DNA from 2 places in the Staphylococcus sp. 11262D007BW genome. Region 2 is predicted to be linked to the other one. Evidence: riboswitches for the same ligand, from Rfam matches in the RefSeq annotation. Region 2 holds a riboswitch; the other holds the start of a gene.
What was found. Region 2 has a riboswitch for lysine ahead of ACEE93_RS05360 (amino acid permease). Riboswitches for the same ligand answer to the same signal wherever they lie in the genome.
Positions count from the first base shown of each region.

Region 1: linked by a shared signal. The riboswitch ahead of ACEE93_RS04005 (aspartate-semialdehyde dehydrogenase) and the one ahead of ACEE93_RS05360 (amino acid permease) in region 2 are both predicted to bind lysine.

Region 1 is NZ_JBPWPJ010000001.1:830,345-834,770, reverse strand. Features, by position in the region: gene dapA (4-hydroxy-tetrahydrodipicolinate synthase) at 1-853, opposite strand, end outside; gene ACEE93_RS04005 (aspartate-semialdehyde dehydrogenase) at 857-1,843, opposite strand; lysine riboswitch at 2,022-2,197, opposite strand; gene ACEE93_RS04000 (ABC-F family ATP-binding cassette domain-containing protein) at 2,426-4,039, opposite strand; gene ACEE93_RS03995 (CvfB family protein) at 4,210-4,426, shown strand, end outside.
Region 2 is NZ_JBPWPJ010000001.1:1,094,979-1,099,404, reverse strand. Features, by position in the region: gene thrS (threonine--tRNA ligase) at 1-1,416, shown strand, start outside; lysine riboswitch at 1,466-1,638, shown strand; gene ACEE93_RS05360 (amino acid permease) at 1,891-3,396, shown strand; ribosomal protein L20 leader region at 3,438-3,573, shown strand; gene infC (translation initiation factor IF-3) at 3,597-4,124, shown strand; gene rpmI (50S ribosomal protein L35) at 4,147-4,347, shown strand; gene rplT (50S ribosomal protein L20) at 4,417-4,426, shown strand, end outside.

The DNA.
Region 1 (4,426 bases), 260 kb from region 2:
TGTCATATGCATTTTTTAATGCTTGTTGTTCTTGTTCATTTAGTGTAACAAGAGGAAGGCGAACCTCATATTTTCCAAAACCTTCTAATGACGCAAGGTATTTAATTGGAATAGGATTAATATCCACACTCAAAGCCTCTAATAAATTAGAGATAGGTTTAAATAAGGATTTACGCGCGTTAGCATGCTCATACACATCTTGCATCGCTTGTGGAATGACATTAGCTACTACAGAAATAACACCATGTCCGCCTTTTTGATAAAATTCAACAATATTATCATCATTACCGCTATATATAGCAAACGTGTTTTCATCAACACGTGATTGTACTTCGCTTAAATAATTTAAATCATTGGTCGCATCTTTTAAGCCAACAATATATGGATTTTGACTAAGACGTTCAACTGTTTTAGGTTCAATTGTTGAATTTGTCCGAGAAGGGACATTATATAAAATAACAGGTAATTGTACTTTATTAGCTATCGTTTCAAAATGTTTAATTAACCCACGCTGACTCGTTTTTAAATAATAGGGGGTAATTAACATAATCGCATCTGCTCCTAAAGATTTAGCTCTGAGTGATGCTTCGATAGATTTTTGTGTATTATTTGTTCCTGTACCTACAATAACCGGTACGCGTGAATCATTTTCTTCAATAACCGTTTTAAGTATTTGGGTTTGTTCTTCTTCAGTTAATGTTGGATTTTCTGCTGTTGTACCATTTACTACTAAAGATTGAATATGTTGGTCAATTAGAAAATTGACTTGTTTCCGTATAGAAGGATAATCTACTTCATCATTTACAAATGGGGTAATCAAAGCAACGCCAGTTCCCTCAAACAAATGTGACATTATTTATTCTCCTTTCAAATTTAAGACTTGTTCTAGAATTTGAACAGTGTTCAGTGCAGCTCCTTTAAGTAAGTTATCAGATGTAACCCATACGTGGAATGTATTATCTAGCGACTCATCTTTTCGTATACGACCTACAAATATATCGTCTTTTCCAGTAGAATAAACGGCGAGTGGATATTTATTTTCTTCAGGTTGGTCAATTAATACGACACGATTATCCTCGTCAAATACCTTTTGAATGTCTTCAACCGTCGTCTGTTTGTCGAGCGTTACGTTAATATGCACGCTGTGACTATCTTGAACAGGTACTCTTACACAAGTAGCTGTAACATTTAAATGTGGTAAATTTAAAATCTTTCTTGTTTCATCAATCATTTTATGTTCTTCTTTTGTATAACCGTCACTTTGAAAAACATCGATATGTGGTAAAACATTATTATAAATAGGGTGCGGATAAGCTTTTGGTTCTGCGCCATTAGCACCTTCACTTAAATCTTTTTTACCTTGCACACCTGAGCCTGATACAGCTTGATAAGTTGTATAGGCAACACGTTGTAAACCAAAAGCATCTTGTAACACCTTTAATGGCACTACAGATTGAATCGTTGAACAATTAGGATTTGCGATAATACCTCGGTTAAAAGTAGGGGTATTGACTTCAGGTACAATCAAATCAATATCTTCAGCCATACGCCATTGACTCGAATTATCTACCACAATTGCACCATGTGCTTCAAAAATAGGCGCATATTGTTTGCTCGTACTTCCTCCTGCACTCATGAGCACATAATCAAACGGTTGTGCAGCACTTGATTCAGTTAACTCTTGAACAGTATAAGTATGATTTTGAAACGCTACTTCTTGACCGGCAGAACGTGCAGATGAAAAAAGTGTCAATTCATCAAACTTAATACCTTTTCGATCTAATGTTTCTAATATTTTTGTACCAACTAAACCTGTTGCTCCTACAACTGCTAATCTCGCCATAAATTCTCACTCCATATTCTTTTGTTAAACTAATACCAATTTCATATAATTCTGAAAATAACTAATACAGTCTCTATACTTCAACTTCAAAATAGGGAAGTAACTTGGTTTATTGAAAATTCCATATCTTTTTGAAGTATAAAAAAACAAGCTCGGCGTGCGAACTTGTGCGGTTGATTACAAGTGATGCACTCCATTATTAATCATAATGACAGACCCTTAGCTCTTAACCGTAGCGTCCAATAAACAAACGCTGCAACGTTTATTTATTTCGGCATCTCACCCTTTCAGTAAATAGTGCTTGCAGACATAAGACATTTACTTAATCATGATCGATGCGCCTCATCAACAATATTTAATTGTTTATGAATAGTATTATACATAGCTTGGTATATATTGTAAACACAAAAATCCTAAATTTTAAAATTTACTGACAATTAATGAGGTAAAATAATCTTTAATAGGGCATAAAACGAGGCTGAGACATAAACTATTTAAGTGCTAAGAAACCAATTAATGGTATCTTAAAGCAAGAACGTGTCTCAACCTCGTTACAATACAGACTAATAGATGATTAATGTACTATGATTTCGCCTTAACCAGTACACCTTTTTCTTCTAAATAAGATTCATACGAAATTTCTTTAGATAATCCGCCTTCAACATCTAAATCAATGACGCGATTAGCGATTGTATTTATAAATTCAAAGTCATGTGATGTGAAAATAATAGACCCTTTAAACGATTTTAATCCTTCATTCACTGATGTGATACTTTCTAAGTCCAAGTGGTTCGTAGGTTCATCAAGTAATAATACGTTCGCATTAGAAAGCATCATTTTACTTAACATACAACGAACCTTTTCACCACCTGATAAAACGTCGGCTTTTTTCTTAACTTCTTCGCCGCTAAATAACATACGTCCTAAAAAGCCACGTAAAAATGTTTCAGTTTGCTCATCTTCTGGTGCATATTGACGTAACCAGTCAACTAAGTTCATATCTACACCGTCAAAGTAATCTGAGTTATCTTTAGGGAAGTAGGCTTGTGATGTCGTCACACCCCATTTAACCGAACCTTCATCTGGCTCCATTTCACCAGCTAATATTTTTAATAAAGTCGTTTTAGCAATTTCACTTTGACCGATTAAAACGGCTTTATCATTTGGATTCATAGTAAATGAAATATTATCTAATACTTTTTCACCATCAACCGTTTTCGATACATTATTAACGAAAAGTAAATCATTACCGATTTCACGTTCAGGTGTGAATTTAACGTAAGGATAACGGCGTGATGAAGGTTGAATATCATCAAGTTCAATTTTTTCAAGTTGTTTTTTACGACTTGTTGCCTGTTTAGATTTTGAAGCATTAGCAGAAAATCGTGCAATGAAGTCTTGAAGCTCTTTAATTTTTTCTTCTTTCTTTTTATTTTGTTCTTGCGCCATTTTTTGAGCAAGTTGACTTGATTGATACCAAAAATCATAGTTACCAACATAAACTTTAATTTTACCATAGTCTAAGTCAGCGATATGTGTACATACATTATTTAAAAAGTGGCGGTCATGTGAAACAACGATTACCGTATTTTCAAAGTTAATTAAAAAGTCTTCTAACCAGCTGATGGCTTGAATATCTAATCCGTTGGTAGGCTCGTCTAGTAATAAAACATCTGGATCACCAAAAAGACTTTGAGCAAGTAATACTTTAACTTTTTGGTTATTTTCAAGTTCTGACATGTTTTTATCATGAAGTTCTGCAGGAATACCTAAACCTGAAAGTAATGTAGCAGCGTCTGCCTCTGCATTCCAACCGTTCATCTCTGCAAATTCACCTTCAAGTTCAGCAGCTCGAATACCATCTTCATCACTAAAGTCTGGTTTCATATAAATCTCATCTTTTTCTTTCATCACTTCAAAAAGACGTTCATGTCCTTTGATTACCACATCTAAAACACGCTCGTCTTCATATGCGAAGTGATCTTGTTTTAATACAGCTAAACGTTCATCTTTACCTAATGAAACGTGTCCTGTTTGGGAATCGATTTCCCCAGATAATATTTTTAAAAATGTTGATTTACCAGCACCATTAGCGCCAATCAAACCATAACAATTGCCAGGTGTAAATTTAATATTGACGTCTTCAAACAATTTACGATCTCCAAAACGTAAACTGACATCTGTAACTTGTAACATGTATTTGCTCCTTTAATTATGATATAGTAATGGATGCATTATATCATATTCATTAATGACTTTCGATAGGTTGATAAATAAGCATTTTAAATAGCAAATATTAACTTTGGATATCTATAAATCTTTTACCATGTTATAATAGCGATATTATAAGGAAAGAGGAGTACATTATGTCTTTTAAAGAACAAGAAATCGCAGGGACAATCACATTTTTAGAGGTTAAATCAATAGAAGGGTCAACGTATATTTTAGAAGGCCCGAATAAAGAAACTGTTAAATTAAATCAATCTGAAATTGAAGAAGATGATGTGCTAGAAATAGGGGAGTCATATAGCTTCTTCATTTATCCTAACCGTTCAGGAGATTTATTTGCGACACAAAACATGC
Region 2 (4,426 bases):
GGTGAATTTACAGATTTATGTCGTGGTGTACATGTGCCGTCAACTTCAAAAATAAAAGAATTTAAATTACTTTCAACAGCTGGTGCATATTGGCGCGGCGATAGTAACAATAAAATGTTACAACGTATTTATGGTACAGCATTCTTCGATAAAAAAGATTTAAAAGCACATCTTAAATTATTAGAAGAACGTAAAGAACGTGATCATCGTCGTATCGGTAAAGATTTAGAATTATTTACAAACAATCAACTTGTCGGTGCAGGTTTACCGTTATGGTTACCAAACGGTGCTACAATTCGTCGAGAAATTGAGCGTTATATTGTAGATAAAGAAGTGAGCCTTGGTTACGATCATGTATATACACCGGTTATCGCTAACGTAGACTTATATAAAACATCTGGTCACTGGGATCATTACCAAGATGATATGTTCCCAGCAATGCAATTAGATGAAGATGAATCTATGGTGTTAAGACCTATGAATTGTCCGCATCATATGATGGTTTACGCAAATAGACCGCATTCTTATCGTGAATTACCAATTCGTATTGCTGAATTAGGAACAATGCATCGATATGAAGCAAGTGGTGCAGTATCAGGTTTACAACGTGTAAGAGGTATGACTTTAAACGATGCGCATATCTTCGTAAGACCTGACCAAATTAAAGAAGAATTCAAACGTGTCGTTTTAATGATTCTTGATGTATATGAAGACTTTGGCTTTAAAGATTATAAATTCCGTTTAAGTTATCGTGATCCTGAAGATAAAGAAAAATATTACGATGATGATGACATGTGGAATAAAGCTGAGGCAATGTTAAAAGAAGCCGTTGATGAATTAGAATTAGATTATGATGAAGCCATTGGAGAAGCGGCGTTCTATGGCCCTAAATTAGACGTTCAAGTTAAAACTGCAATGGGTAAAGAAGAAACATTATCAACTGCACAACTAGACTTTTTACTACCGAAAAAATTTGAACTCACATATATTGGTCAAGATGGTGAGCAACATCAACCAGTTGTGATTCACCGTGGTGTGGTTTCAACAATGGAACGTTTTGTAGCCTTTTTAACAGAAGAAACAAAAGGGGCATTCCCAACTTGGCTTGCACCACAACAAGTTGAAATCATTCCGGTAAATGTTGATTTACATTATGATTATGCAAGACAAATTCAAGATGAATTAAAATCACAAGGTGTACGTGTTAATATCGATGATCGTAACGAAAAAATGGGTTACAAAATTCGAGAAGCACAAATGAAAAAAATCCCTTATCAAATTGTAGTAGGGGATAAAGAAGTAGAAAATAATGAAGTGAACGTCCGTAAATACGGTTCAAAAGATCAAGAAACTGTAGAAAAAGATACATTTATTTGGGACTTAGTTGATGAAATTCGTCTAAAGAAACAGAGATAAGCTTGCGATATCACTTAAATTAGTGTATATTGAATATAAATTATATAGAGATTTAGTTAGAGGATGCATTGTTAAAGAGTAACTTGTCAGAAGTAAGATAGTACAGAGGTTGAACAGGTGAAAGGTAGCAATGCCGAAATGATAAAAGGCTATCAACTTTTATTGTTGGGCTAGTATTCGAAAGGAACTAGACTGTCACATTTGTGATGCGCTACTATTGATGATTTAAAGGTTGCATCAGTTTGGTGCAACCTTTTTAATTAAACCAAATATTTTGAAAGGCGCTGTTCCTTATTTCATTTGAATCATAGTATTATTATAGGTTTACAAATGTTGAATAGGGTAAGAAATACTGTAAATGAGGTTAGTTTATCGAGTAGATGTCTTAACCTCCTAACTTCATTTAAGTATACAACGTTTTATACTCGTTGAATCAGAGTTGTCTATCCTCTAAGTAAAGGAAAGGATAAAAATATGAGTAACGAAAATAATAATCAAAATGGCGTCCAACGTCATTTAAAAGATCGACACATTTCGATGATAGCAATTGGTGGTGCAATAGGAACCGGGCTCTTTATGACGTCTGGTGGTGCAGTACATGATGCTGGCCCACTTGGTGCGCTATTAGGTTACACTATTATCGGTGTAATGGTCTTTTTCTTAATGACATCATTAGGAGAAATGGCTACATACTTACCAGTTTCAGGATCTTTTAGTACATACGCAACGCGCTTTGTAGATCCATCTCTCGGTTTTGCCTTAGGTTGGAATTACTGGTTTAACTGGGTTATTACGGTCGCTGCCGATGTAACGATTGCAGCCCAAGTTATTCAGTATTGGGAACCGCTGCAATTTCTTCCAGCTTGGGCATGGAGCTGTCTGTTTATGCTCATTATTTTTGGTTTGAATGCCTTATCAGTTCAAGTTTATGGTGAGAGTGAATATTGGTTTGCTTTCATTAAAGTAATTACTGTAATTATTTTCTTGATTGTTGGTGTTCTTACAATTTTTGGTATTATGGGCGGCAGTGCTGTTGGATTTGATGTCTTTACAACAGGCGATGCGCCATTGCTAGGTGATGGATTTGGTGGTAACTTACTTGTTATTTTTGGTGTGTTTTTAATTGCAGGCTTCTCTTTCCAAGGTACAGAACTTGTAGGTATTACTGCAGGTGAGTCTGAAAATCCAGAAAGAGCAGTACCAAAAGCGATTAAACAAGTATTTTGGCGTATTTTATTATTCTACATTTTTGCGATTTTCATTATCGGTATGTTAATTCCTTATGATAGCCCAGCATTAATGGGAGGAGAAGAAGATATTGCAACTTCTCCGTTTACTTTAGTATTTAAAAATGCGGGTCTTGCTTTTGCCGCATCATTTATGAATGCTGTTATTTTAACATCAGTATTATCTGCCGGTAACTCAGGAATGTATGCGAGTACGAGAATGTTATATTCTATGAGTAAAGATGGATTAGCTGCAAAAGCATTTGGAAAAACAAATAAAAATGGTACGCCACTTATTTCGATGTTAACAACTGCAGGCATTGTTGTTTTAATCTTCCTTGTGCAAAATTTAAGTGGTAATGCTTATGAATATATTGTTGCAGCGAGTGGGTTAACTGGTTTTATTGCATGGTTAGGTATTGCTATCAGCCATTATCGTTTCCGAAAAGCATTTGAGGCGCAAAATTACGATATAGGTAAGTTGAAATACCATGCTAAGTTATTCCCATTTGGTCCTATTCTTGCCTTTATACTGTGTATTATTGTCATAATTGGTCAAGATGTGGATCTTATTACACAAGGTGATTTTGATTTAAATCGTTTCCTTATCACTTATATGGGTATTCCAATCTTTTTAATCTTTTTCATCTATCACAAAGTGAGATATAAAACAAAGCTAATTCCTTTAGACAAAGTGAATCTAGACCAAGACGTGACAATGGATGAGAAAAACTTTCAGAAAAAGGTTGACTAAATTTTAAAATGTTGGTATAGTTGTTTTTGTTGAATACGAAACGGACCAAGTAGAAGCAACCCGCTTCTCACCTGTAGCGACGCAATAGCTGTTGGCAGGTTAACGATACTGACATGTGAAATGAATCATGTTGTTATTAGAAGCGGGGATAGTATATCCTCGCTTTTTTTGTACTTGGACCATTCGTAAACTTATGGGAGGTGTCAACCATAGCTAAGGATCAAACTCAAGTGAATGAAAAGATTCGTGCAAAAGAATTACGTCTTATTGGTCAAAATGGTGATCAAATCGGTGTCAAATCAAAACGTGAAGCTTTAGAAATGGCTGATCGTATTGGTTTAGACGTTGTGATTGTTGCACCAAATGCTAAACCACCTGTTGCGCGTATTATGGATTACGGAAAATATAAATACGAGCAACAGAAAAAAGAAAAAGAAATGAAAAAGAAACAAAAAGTCATCAATGTTAAAGAAATTCGCCTTAGTCCAACGATTGAGGAGCATGACTTTAATACGAAGTTGAAGAACGGGCGTAAGTTCTTATCAAAAGGTGACAAATGTAAAGTTTCTATTCGTTTCAGAGGACGTGCAATTACACATAAAGAAATTGGCCAACGCGTTTTAGAAAAGTTTGCTGAAGAATGCAAAGACATTGCAACAATTGAGCAAAAACCTAAAATGGAAGGTCGCCAAATGTTCCTTATGTTAGCACCAGTAAATGAAAAATAAAAGAATATAGGAGGATATTACTATGCCTAAAATGAAAACTCATCGTGGAGCTGCGAAACGTGTTAAAAGAACTGGATCAGGTAAATTTAAACGTTCTAGAGCATACACATCTCACTTATTTGCGAACAAATCAACTAAACAAAAACGTAAATTACGTAAAGCAACACTTGTTTCTAAAGGTGATGCAAAACGCGTAAAACAATTATTAACATACGTTAAATAATCAACTAAATTAAATGAATTTGAATTATGATATGACGATATATCATAAATTATAAAGGAGGAATTTACTATGCCACGTG